DNA from 3 places in the Neobacillus camarae genome. Region 3 is predicted to be linked to each of the others. Evidence: riboswitches for the same ligand, from Rfam matches in the RefSeq annotation. Region 3 holds a riboswitch; each other region holds the start of a gene.
What was found. A riboswitch is a leader RNA that binds a small molecule or an ion and turns the genes downstream of it on or off. The one in region 3 is predicted to bind S-adenosylmethionine.
Positions count from the first base shown of each region.

Region 1: linked by a shared signal. The riboswitch ahead of ACY8D0_RS14315 (methionine biosynthesis PLP-dependent protein) and the one ahead of ACY8D0_RS10915 (LLM class flavin-dependent oxidoreductase) in region 3 are both predicted to bind S-adenosylmethionine.
Region 2: linked by a shared signal. The riboswitch ahead of ACY8D0_RS01890 (homoserine dehydrogenase) and the one ahead of ACY8D0_RS10915 (LLM class flavin-dependent oxidoreductase) in region 3 are both predicted to bind S-adenosylmethionine.

Region 1 covers NZ_JBUCKX010000002.1:1,399,555-1,403,811, reverse strand. Annotated here, with positions in the region: gene ACY8D0_RS14325 (polysaccharide biosynthesis protein) at 1-1,301, opposite strand, end outside; gene ACY8D0_RS14320 (helix-turn-helix domain-containing protein) at 1,971-2,324, shown strand; SAM riboswitch class I at 2,408-2,523, shown strand; gene ACY8D0_RS14315 (methionine biosynthesis PLP-dependent protein) at 2,663-3,775, shown strand; gene metC (cystathionine beta-lyase) at 3,775-4,257, shown strand, end outside.
Region 2 covers NZ_JBUCKX010000001.1:413,546-417,802, forward strand. Annotated here, with positions in the region: gene ACY8D0_RS01875 (carbon-nitrogen hydrolase family protein) at 1-382, shown strand, start outside; gene ACY8D0_RS01880 (GNAT family N-acetyltransferase) at 403-1,065, shown strand; gene ACY8D0_RS01885 (GNAT family N-acetyltransferase) at 1,089-1,760, shown strand; SAM riboswitch class I at 1,844-1,955, shown strand; gene ACY8D0_RS01890 (homoserine dehydrogenase) at 2,030-3,262, shown strand; gene ACY8D0_RS01895 (YfhD family protein) at 3,798-3,986, opposite strand; gene ACY8D0_RS01900 (YfhE family protein) at 4,079-4,210, opposite strand.
Region 3 covers NZ_JBUCKX010000002.1:665,968-670,224, reverse strand. Annotated here, with positions in the region: gene ACY8D0_RS10920 (ATP-grasp domain-containing protein) at 1-893, opposite strand, end outside; gene ACY8D0_RS10915 (LLM class flavin-dependent oxidoreductase) at 909-1,958, opposite strand; SAM riboswitch class I at 2,067-2,170, opposite strand; gene arfA (arabinosylfuranosidase ArfA) at 2,491-4,002, opposite strand; gene ACY8D0_RS10905 (glycoside hydrolase family 27 protein) at 4,065-4,257, opposite strand, start outside.

The sequences.
Region 1 (4,257 bases), 730 kb from region 3:
TTTGTTTTGCTTGTATGATTCATGGATTGAACAATCATTTCTGCGATTCTTTTGGTTGCCCCCATAACACTCGTTGGATTCACCGCCTTATCAGTCGAAATCATAACGAAGATTTTAACCCCATTCCAACTTGCAGCATTAGCCACATTCATGGTCCCAATTACGTTATTTTTTACTGCTTCTTCAGGATTTCGTTCCATAAGCGGAACATGTTTATGTGCTGCAGCATGATATACAACATCAGGAAGATGGGTACGCATGATTGAATCCATTTTTTGTGCATCTTGAACGTCAGCAATCTCAGTAATGAATTGGGTAGACGCTCCTTTGAGACTTGTTTTTAGTTCCATTTCTATTGAATAAATACTGTTTTCACCGTGGCCTAGAAGGATCAGCTTTTTCGGATGAAACTGGGCAATTTGACGGCAAATTTCCGAACCAATTGACCCCCCGGCACCGGTCACAAGGACGGACTTACCTGATAGATAATTGGAAATAGAAGCAATATCCAAATCAATGGGGTCTCTGCCCAATAAATCCTCTACTTGAACGTCACGGAACTGACTAACTGAAATTCTTCCGGTAACCAAGTCTTCCAGCATTGGAAGAATTTGCGTTTTGGCCGATGTCTTGGCACATTCTTGGAAAATATAATTCAATTCTTTCTTACTTAATGATGGAATTGCGATGACAATATTATCGATATTCATGGATTGAACAACCCCGGCAATCGAATGGACTCCCCCCACCACCGGAATTCCCAATATTTCTAGTTTCTGTTTGTGGATATCATCATCAATAAACCCCACCGGCAAAAGCTCAGCGTCCCGGTTTTTTAACAGCTGCCTAACCAGCATGGTCCCTGCTGAACCGGCACCAACCACGATGGTTCGCTTCTTATCATTCTTTTCTTGTATATAAGTATTACGGTACATCCTCCAGAAAAATCGAGATCCACCAATAAGTGACATATGAAGTAACCAAGTGTCCGCCAAAAGTCTAAAGAAGATTTCACCTAGGTACACTTTCTGTAAAACTGCAGCCACAATAATCGAGCCTGTTACCACTTTGAAAATAATGACTAACTCTCCAATGCTTGCATATTCCCATGCTTTTTTATAAAGTTTTAGATTAATTGAAAAAAGATGGTGGCTAATTAAAATGGTGAAAGATGTGACGATGATAGGCATTGTAAAAACATAAATAGAAGCATTTACTAAGAAAGAGCTGAAAAATATTGCAGTCAAAACAATTACTGAATCGGCTATAAAAAATACTGAAAGTCTCTGACGATAAGTCATATTTTTCCTCCCTAAATTTAAAATTACATTATGTTTAAATCAAAAAAATTAAGGACTTTGATTAAGAGTCCCGAGTCCATATAAGAACTTCTAATCAAAATCTTTAATTGTGGGGCATTTAACCCCTCCTCACATCACACTTTCGACGACTGGCGTCTAAGGCTTTTAAACCCACAGCATGACCGAGTGCCTACATTGATAGCGGTAAGTAGACATCACCAACTTGATTTACCTGATTAGACCTATACAGTCAGGTTCATTTTCTTATTAACGATATATCATAATTTATTGGGCTTATTCTTTATAAAGAACTAAATTGTTTTGTTATTCTTTTTATAGCATATTTTTATTCTATATGAAGAACATTATAAATCTTTTTCTCCAAAAAACAAATTTAAATTTCCTTATTTTAGGTTATTTTTCCTACTCTTTTTACCCAATACTTCAATTTGGTTTATATTCCTCATTTTTTCGTTCTTTAAAAAGAACCTTTAATCATATATAATACCATTAGGCTATCTGTATTTAACTTATAAAATGTACATAAATCATCATTTCCTCTGGTGAAAATTTCTCAGCACACTGTAAATGGCATTTCAATATGAAGGTTTTTCGTGAGCACATAAAAAAGCTAAGGATAACAAAATAATGTAAAATGAGGAGAAGAATATGATCGGAGAACGAATAAAAAGATTACGAGAACATAAGGGGTTCTCTATTACTGAATTGGCAACCCTTGCTAACGTTTCAAAGTCCTACCTAAGTTATATTGAACGGAACTTAAATAAAAATCCGTCGATTCACTTTTTAATGAAGGTTGCCAAACCCTTGGATGTATCAATTGAGTATTTGCTGACTGGAATTGAAGGGGTAGAACCTCAAACAGACATGCAAGATAAAGAGCTCTTGGATAGAGAATGGAAAGGAATTATCGAACAGGCGATTGTAGATGGAATTAACAAAGAAGATTTTAGAGAATATATCAATTATATTAAATTCAAAATCTGGGAAAAAAACCAATAACAACTTAGTCCTATTGAAAGAAATGGATTGACACAACACGCTCCTTGTAGTAATTTTATCCAAATAATCTAATAAATATGATATTCTTATCAAGAGAGGTTGAGGGAAGGGCCCGATGACACCTCAGCAACCTTCAATGGCATTTTCATTGAAAAGGTGCTAAGTCCTGCAAATTACTTGGTGGTTTGCAAGATAAGAAGAATGACAATTGCTGTGATTTCAAAAGTCTTCTTCTTATAAGAAGACTTTTTTTATTGAGTAAAGCTTTAACACCCTATCTCGTTAAAGCCTCGCTTTCATTAAAAATACTTATTGATACTTTCCAAGGAGTGTGCGTCATGTACAAAATTGAAACCAAACTTGCTCAAATCGGCAACCGCAGTGAAACAACAACAGGAACCGTGAATCCGCCAGTATACTTCTCTACTGCCTATCGGCATGAGGGAATTGGGCAGTCATCCGGATTTGATTATATCCGGACAGGAAATCCGACACGCCAGCTTCTTGAAAAAACGATTGCTGACCTTGAAGGCGGCGACCAAGGATTTGCCTGCAGTTCCGGCATGGCCGCCATCCTTACCATCCTGTCTTTATTCCAATCAGGCGACGAATGGATTGTCAGTGAAGATTTATACGGCGGAACCTACCGACTGCTGGAGCAAGGCTTTAAAAAATGGGGCTTAACCAGCCATTATGTGAATACTTGCAGCCCCGAAGAAGTGGAAAAGAAAATTAACGAAAATACCAAAGCGATTTTTCTTGAGACACCTACCAATCCTTTAATGCAGCAGGCTGATATTGCTGCGATTTCACAAATTGCCAATCAGCACGGCATCTTGCTGATTGTTGATAACACGTTCTACACTCCAGTCCTGCAGCAGCCAATTCTGCTTGGTGCAGACATTGTCATCCACAGTGCCACCAAATACTTGGGCGGCCATAATGATGTTTTGGCCGGGCTTGTGGTGGCTAAAGGAAAGGAATTATGTGAAGCTTTAGCGTTCCATCATAATGGCGCAGGAGCCGTGTTAAGCCCATTTGACTCTTGGCTGCTCATGCGCGGCATGAAAACATTGTCGCTTAGAATGAAACAACATGAGAAAAATGCAAAAGCCATCGCCGCATACCTTGGAAGTCATGAAGCCATTGCAGATGTCCTCTACCCTGGGCAAGGCGGAATGCTTTCCTTCCGGCTTAAAGAAGAGACTTGGGTAGACCCATTTTTACAAAGTATCGAGCTGATTACGTTTGCTGAAAGTCTTGGAGGAACAGAAAGCTTTATCACTTATCCGGCTACGCAAACCCATGCCGATATCCCGGAAGAAAAACGAATTGCTTCAGGTGTCGATAACCGCTTGTTACGGTTCTCTGTCGGCATTGAGGATGCAGAAGATTTAATTGGCGACCTTAAACAGGCTTTATCCATATTGACAGAAGGAGTGATAGCATAATGGCTTCCCAAGATTACAGTTTTGAAACCAAACTTTTGCACAACCAGCATAAAATCGATCCAACAACTGGTGCCGTCAGCGTACCCATCCAACACGCGTCGACTTTCCATCAGTTCGATGTTGATAGTTTTGGTAAATATGATTATGCACGCAGTTTAAATCCGACAAGGGAAGCACTGGAAGATGTTATTGCTGAATTGGAGGGCGGAGTGAGAGGCTTTGCTTTTGCATCAGGTATGGCAGCCATTTCTACTGCTTTCCTCCTGCTTTCATCCGGTGACCATATTGTAATTACCGAGGATGTCTACGGCGGAACCTTCCGCATGGTGACACAAGTATTGACCCGCTTCGGTATTGAGCATACGTTTGTCGATATGACCGACCTTGAACAAGTCAGACAGGCCATTCAGCCAAATACAAAAGCGTTTTATGTAGAGACACCGTCCAATCCGTTACTAAAGGTGACTGATATCAGGGCCATC
Region 2 (4,257 bases), on a different contig from region 3:
AATCGTCCGGATGGCGAAAGCAAAGGGAGCCGACGTGATTTTCTGTCCATCCTGTACCGACGATCGCCACGGTTTCCATAGGGTCCGCTATACAAGCCATGCCCGGGCGATTGAGAATCAAGTATATGTCGTTTTAACCGGAACGGTCGGTTCGTTGCCGACAGTTGATTTTATGCGGGCTAATTTTGGCCAGGCTGCCATTATTACACCGAACGATATCCCATTTCCGCCGCGCGGTATCTTGGTCGAAGGGGAAATTAACAATGATATGGTCGTAACAGCAGATCTGGATTTAGAACTGTTATACGAAGTCCGTGAGCGCGGCTCGGTTACCACTTGGCGGGACCGTAGAACCGACTTATATGTCGATTGGGAAAAATAACGGACCGGAGGAGAATCGGAATGTACCGAAGCCAGTTTTACGTGTTTGAACACGACCAGCCTAAGGCTGCCATCATTCGTAACTACACCAATGAAGACTTTGAACAGCTGATTGAAATCCAATCAGAATGCTTTCCTCCGCCATTTCCAGCCGAATTGTGGTGGAATAAGGAGCAATTGACTAATCATGTGACGCTTTTTCCTGAAGGAGCACTCTGTATCGAAATTGAAGGGGAATTAGCTGGGTCCTTAACAGGTCTCTGTGTTGATTTTAATCCGAACCATATGGAACATACTTGGGCCGAAATCACGGATAACGGTTATATAAGAAACCATCATCCCAACGGCAATACCCTGTATATTGTTGATATAAGTGTCAGGCCAAAATACCGGAAACTAGGGCTTGGCAAGCTGATGATGGAAGCGATGTACCACGTCATCATAGAAAAGGGGTATGAGCGTTTGCTTGGGGGCGGCCGGATGCCCGGCTATCATAAACATAAAAATCAAATGACACCGCAGGACTACCTCGAAGCAGTTGTGAAAGGGCAATTAAAGGATCCGGTCATTACGTTTCTTTTGCGATGCGGCCGCGTCCCATTAGGGATTGTGAACAACTATCTGGATGATGAAGAATCGTGCAATAATGCCGTGCTTATGCAATGGGAAAATCCATTTAAATAATATATAAGGGAGGGCGCCAGCTCATGGAATATAAGAGGATAACCACTATTGAAGATCCCAATTTTAGAAAGCTGCATGATTTAATGGGCAAAATTTTTCCATCGGAGGAAGTGCTGAAGTACGATTTATGGAAAGAGCCGTTAGAAGATCCAGGAATCCGGGTGTTTGTGGCCATCCACGATGACCAAGTGGTCGGGGCTACCGAATACCGCTATTATCCTGATTGGAACATTGCGATGACCGACTTTACTATTATTAGTAAGCAAGGCTTGAGTCTTGGACGGTTCCTCGCCGAAAACCGTATGAGAGACTTACAGGAACTTGCCCATGCCAATGGAAATGAGTTATTTGGTATGTTTGCCGAAATCTACGATCCATATCGCGCGTCCAATCATGAATTTGGCGGCGTTAGAGTAATGGATCCCTATGTACGCCGCGAAGTACTGTCACATTTGGGATATAAAAGGCTGGATTTGGAATATGTCCATCCATCCTGGGAAAATAATGGTGAAGCGGTATCGGGATTGGATTTGTGTTTCATGCCAATTTTAGATCAAACCGAAGCACTGCCTGCATCTCTGGTGAAAGATTTCCTCACCGTTTATTACTCTGTGCTGCCAAATAAGCCGCAGGAATGGCTGGATATGGTTGAAAAAGCAGCAGAAAAGGAAACAATTGATTTACTGCCGCTATAGGATAGAATATTGACTTGGAGGGAAAATTCAGTTAATATTACTTCTATATATTTCGAATTTTATTAAATTGCAAATAAATTTATCTCTTATCCAGAGTGGCGGAGGGACATGGCCCGATGAAGCCCGGCAACCTTCAAGGTGTATCTTGAAAAGGTGCTAATTCCTGCAGATTGTAGTCAATCTGGCAGATAAGAGGAGGAACTCACCCTCTTCTTATCAAGAGGGTTTTTCTTTTTATAATAAGAAATTTTATGAAGGGTGGTCTAAAAATGACTGGAATCAAAGTGGCAATTCTCGGTTTTGGCACGGTTGGAGAAGGCGTCTATCGGACAATTCAATCACATGAAGCTGAATTGACCGATGTGTTGGGAAAGAAAGTGGAAGTTGCCGCCATTTTAATAAAAAATACGGCAAAGGCCAGAACAATAGGAGACGGAGTCCTAGTCACCACTGATTTTGAAGAAATCATTCGCCTGCCAAAGCTGGATGTGGTCATCGAGGCAATTGTCGGCCAGGAACCATCCTATACATATTTAAAACGTGCCATCCAAAGAGGCTGTCACATTATTACGGCAAATAAAGAAATGTTTGCCCATTATGGTAAAGAATTAATTAAACTGGCCGGCAGTCATCATGTTCAAGTTGGTTTTGAAGCAACTGTAGCGGGAGGAATTCCAGTCATCCAAACGTTAAGGCAGCTTCTCAAAATTAACCGAGTTTCCGAAATACACGGGATTCTAAATGGAACTTCTAATTTTATTTTGACTGAAATGCGTGAAAAAAAGCAGTCATTTGCCCAAAGCCTTCTTTTGGCTCAAGAAAAGGGTTATGCAGAGGCGGACCCCACAAATGATGTCGAAGGATTTGATGCTTTTTATAAAACCATGATCCTCAGCCGGATTGCCTTCGGTTCCGAACCTATTTGGCAGGATGTGGAGCGTGAGGGGATAACCCATATAAATAGCGAACTTATAGAGGTGGCAGATCAATTGGGGCTAAGATTTAAACACGTGGCCAGTATCACCAAACTTGGCGACAAGATTCAAGCCTCGGTTAAACCTGCCCTGGTCGGAAATGAGCATCCCTTCTACCATGTAGAAGGGGTAGAAAATGCAGTCAATGTCCACTCGGATATTGTCGGAAGGATTACTTTGCAGGGGCCGGGGGCAGGAATGTTCCCGACAGCCAGTGCGGTCATAGAGGATTTGGTATATGTGAATCAATATCATGCGGCTGCGCATTCTTTACGAAAGCAAGTGGAAACAGAGCAGCAAGAAAAGGGAGAACCAAGTAAGTATTGGTTTATTCATGGTGTTAGACCGGCAACGTCCCAGTTAAATATCGTTTGGAATGATTTGGAACTTACTGGTATCACTATTGTAAAAGCAACAAAATCTGAAGTGGCACAATGGGCCAGACAATACCCTGCAGTTCGCTATTACGCGATTTTAGGGGATGTCGAATGGGAAGCTATCAAACTGGAAACGACAGCTGTCATGTAGTGGATAAGAAAGGAGCAACCGCTTCTTTCTTTTTTATGTCCAGTGAACTGGAGTTCACATACTCTTCACATTTCCAATATAAATATGTTAAAAAACTGTGAAATTGGTTGTTTTAAAACGGATGGGGGAGTATAGTCTGAGTATAGAAACGATAGTGAAAACTTCACATCGTTCATGTAATTTGATTTTAACGAGTTCTAACAATTTATTTTGGATTAACCTCTCTTTGGAACTCGCTGAAATATATCCCCCCTTTTATATAGTTACTTTGAAAGAAGCAGGAATCCCCTGCTTCTCTTTTTTTAAGTTTCTTTTATATATGGCTGTTGATTTCCGCTCCAGGCGCTCAGGGAACCCGCGGGCGTGCCGGAGAGCCTCCTCGGCGCTGGAAGGAAGCCGCCTGCGGGGTCTCCCCAGCCCAGTACTCCCGCAGGAGTCTGAACTTATCCGCTCCCATAAACAGGGTAAAAAACAACAATATCGTTTCACAGAGCCTTTTGAAAAAATGGCGCAGACCAGGACGCCTGCGTTTTTCTTAGTCGTTTCTTCTATTGGCGGCACGCTGGTTGGCTGCGTCGGCCCGTGCTTGTGCTTCCATATCCTCTTGATCAGCCAACTCTCTTGAAAATTCCACATCATATCCATCATATTTCATATCTTTTGGCACCTGTGGCAAAGATGCCTTATTTTTATCGCGAGTTTTGTGTCCGTGTGAACGGCCCATTGTAAAAACCCCTTTCACTTGTCGGTTTGAAAGCCGTAAAGGCTCCCATTACTAGGATGAACAAATGAACAGGGGTTATTAATGGAATAATTTTATAGCTTCGTTTTTCGGTCGGTGAAACCGCCAGCACGGTCGGCCATTTTAAATTCACGCTGGTATAATACCTCTTGAGTGCTTGTTAATGAATACTTTCCACGGTTTTTATCCTTTTTTCGATCTCCCATTCCGATTCATTCCTTTCGCCATTTAGAGATAAATTGGTACAAAGTGC
Region 3 (4,257 bases):
AGCATTCCGTATTTTCCAGCTTTTGCTTCTGCATCCGAATTATAGTTCGTGTTGGTATTGATATCGTACGTGAAAATTTCGCCATCTGCATTTCTGATAAATTCAATTCCAGCCACATGAATCTGATTTCCCGCTAAAACCTCTTTATATTTTTCTAGAATTTCGTCCTCAAAACCTTCAATGATTTGGAACTTAGGCTTCTCTTCGACTTTTTCTCCTACCGGGCAGAACAGGTCGCCAATTTGGCAGGCGTCCGCTGGGCAAAGTTCAAATCCTTCCGAAGTATCTACCTTAACAGCATAAACAAAGTTTCCGCCTACAAACTCACAACGAGTGATGTAACTTTCAGGAGATTGGATGTATTCTTGAATAAGCGTAATGCCATCGACAGGTTCTTCGAAAGTCGGACCTTCCACATACGCTTTTAAAGCATCGATACTTTGGAATAATTGAACACCTAAGCCTTTTCCGGCACGGTTATGCTTCGTAATGAACGGCTGTCCTGCAAAGCTTTCAGCCGCCTTAATAATGTTTTGTTTTCCAACCGCCGCAATCGTTTTTGGAGTCTTAACTCCATACTTGTTTAACTCTAAATATTGTAAAACCTTACTCACTTCCAGCTTTAGAGCGCTCGTTCCATTTAACACCGTACGGCCATGCGCTTCAAGCCAAGCCAATACCTGCCCAGTAAATTCCGCTGCAAAACGATGGTCGCGTGTATGAGAAGAAGCACTCATCCGGCTATAGAAGATCCCTTCTGGTGGTTCTGATGATAAATCTAACGTTCCTTCGTCTAAATGCCATTCTTCATAAGGAACACCCAGTTCCTCTAACCTTTTGGTTAAATGGACGGTCCACTCACTATTTTCATGTATCACATATACCTTGCTCATTTTTACAGCCCCTTCCTAGTTCTTTATTAAACTACGTTTTTGTTCCACTAATGGCATAACCTGCTTGGCAAAGCGTTCCATTTCCTCTAGTTGTGGTGAAAACTGTAATAACAATAAGTCTAAGCCAGTTTCCTCGTATTGTAAAATTCTTTCAGCTACTTGTTCTGGAGTTCCTACTAAATTCGGACGGAGGCCACGATTGGAAACTGAATAATCCTGCAATTGGATTTGTTGTTCTAAATGTGATTTGGTCGTGAAATCTTTAAAGCCAGCATATCCGCTAGAATCCTTCACCGTCGTAATTTTTTCAAGCTCTGCCAGAGCCTCTTCTTCAGTATCGCGGCAAATCACATAAGCGGCCATTCCGAAAGAACGAAATGGGTCATTGTCAGTTTGTTCACGGCGTGCCTTCATATCGGTGATTTTTCGATCAATCTCTTCAACGGTTCCACCGTGCATCACATAGGCATCACATTTTTCGGCAATGGTTTGCTTGCCTTTTTCACTTTCACCGCCTGCATAAAGAATCGGGTTAGGCCGTTGCACAGGTTTCGGTGCAAGCTTCGTGTTTTGTAAATCGTAAAATTGACCAGTGTAATTGAACGTTTCTTCTGTCCATAACCCTTTAAGAACATCGATAAACTCTTCGGTACGAGCATATCGCTCATCATGTTCCGTAAAAATGCCGCCATATTGGCGCGCTTCTTCAGCCCACCAAGCTGAAACCACGTTTAGCGTAAAACGGCCGTTGGAAATTTGATCAATATTGGCGGCCATTTTTGCGGCAACAGCGGGGTTATGAAAACCAGGGCGAATTGCCGTCATAATTTCAATTTTTTCCGTCACTGCTGCCAGCGCGGCCGCTGTGGACCAAGCTTCAAGAGAATCATGTTCCGGTCCTTTAATATCATTTAGATATAATTCAGCTATTAGAGTTGTCGAGTATCCCCATTTTTCAGCTGATTGAATGACGTTTTTCGCATATTCAAAGGTGGGCGGCATATTTTCGTCTTCCACATTTCGCAGCCAGCCTCCAAAAATCGGTAACCAAAAACCATATTTCATTTATATTCTCTCCTCTATTGTTCTAATACTCTAGTTTTCCTATCATTTAAGTTGGATTTTTATTTAAATAAAAAACTCTCCTCCTAAGAAGAGAGTTCTTTAACCCTCTTCTCATCTTTCAAGCGATGTGCTTGATGGAATTGGCACAGTATTCATAAGAACCTGCTGCCGAGGCTTCAAAGGGCCAGTCCCTCCACCTCTCTGGATAAGAAGAAAAATGTACATTCAACTTGTTAATTATTATAATGCGATAATAGTTCAAATTCACCAAATTGTCAATCAAATATTTCTATACTCTAAGTATCTATGGTTTTCATGATTTTTTGCCACTTAACCCTATTGACCGTACCAAAGCAAAAAGGGTCATCAAGGGATTTAGGATGGGTCTCTAATGACCGTGCCGAAGGAAAATGGACCTTTAGGGGAAATAGGGAGGTCCATGATAATTAATTAGAAAAGAAGCTAACAGCTCAAATACTAAGCTATTAGCTTTCTTTTCTAAGGCCCTTTTTTCGAACTGCCCCCTGTCATTCTATTTCCTTTTTGCCAAGCGAATGACATTCCAGGACAACTTAGGAAGCACAGCCGAAACCTTGCCATCTTCCAACTTGGCATTCCCATTGGAATGTGGCGCGACAGGTGTTCCTTTGGCTGAGTTGGTTAACTTTATGTCGGCATTTTCAAGAACGATATGTTCCATGACTTCATATCCCTCAAAATTGCGGATATCCACATCTAACTCTAAACCTTCTTGCAAGTGGCGGTTCACAGCAAAGATGGTCAGCTGTTCCTGTTCCTCATTATAAACAGCAGTGGACTCCAGGTACGGAACATCGGTGAAATCTTTGCTGTCATATTTCGGGCTGGAGATAATCGGATTCAAGGCAACACCCCTGCCATAAACAGAAGCATGCATGTAGGGATAAAAAATCGTCTGCTTCCATGCGACTCCGTTATTTTCTGTCATAATCGGGGCAATGACGTTCACTAATTGGGCGAGGCAGGCAATCTTCACCCGGTCCGCATGCTTCAACAGGGTAATCAGCATGCAGCCCACCAATAAGGCGTCTTCAAAAGTATAAATATCTTCAAGCTGTGGAGGGGCGATGCTCCAAGGTTCAATCTTCTTGTCCGACTCATGGCTGTGATACCAAACATTCCATTCATCAAATGCGAGATTAATATTCTTTTTGCCGCGCTTCTTCGCTTTGATATAGTCAGCAATCGCAATCACGGAACGAATAAAATCATCCATTTCAAGGGAACGGGCCAGATAGTTGGCGATATCATTTTCACGATTCCCGTAATACTGGTGAAGCGATATGTACTCTACATGATTGTACGTATGGTCCAGCACAGTGGCTTCCCAATCTGCAAATGTATTCATCGTCCGGCTTGAGCTTCCGCAGGCAACCAGCTCAATCGTCGGGTCGACCCACTTCATGACTTTTGCGGCTTCTTGGGCAATCCGTCCATACTCGACCGCATTCTTGTGGCCAATCTGCCATGGCCCATCCATTTCATTGCCCAGACACCAAGTCTTGATCCCATGAGGCTCTTTTACCCCGTGTGAAATACGCAGATCACTATAATACGAGCCTCCCGGATGATTACAGTACTCAACAAGATTTCTGGCCGCATCAATGCCGCGGGTTCCAAGGTTTACCGCCATATTCACATCCGCATTAACCAGCTTGGCCCATTTCATAAACTCATTCGTGCCAATTTCATTGGTTTCAATCGTGCGCCAGGCCAGTTCCAAACGGCGCGGGCGGTTTTCCACCGGGCCGACTCCGTCTTCCCAGTTGTAACCGGATACAAAGTTGCCGCCAGGGTAACGGATCAACGGCACCTGAAGTTCCTTGACCATTTCCATGACATCCTGCCGGAAGCCATTTTCATCAGCCTGGGGATGCCCCGGCTCATAAATGCCGCCATATACGGCACGGCCTAGATGTTCAATGAAGGAACCATAAATACGGTTATCAATCTCCGAGATTTTGAAATCTTTTTCTAAAATCATTTTTGCTTTCGTCGCAGACATGTTGATTCTTCCTCTCCTATTCTGATAGATAAGCCTAGTAACTTAGTAAAAAAAATATCCTGTTAATCATACAGTTTCAATAGCACAGCGCCGTGTGGCGGCAACGTTTGCTCCACCACATCTTCTACCTCGCCCATTTCCTCTTGTTTCCACAAATCTCTCACTTTTTTTCCGGAGAAAAGTTGGAGCTGCTCTAGTGGAACATGGAGTGTGGCCGTTTCCTCACCTACATTAAATAATGCTAAAAAGGTATGA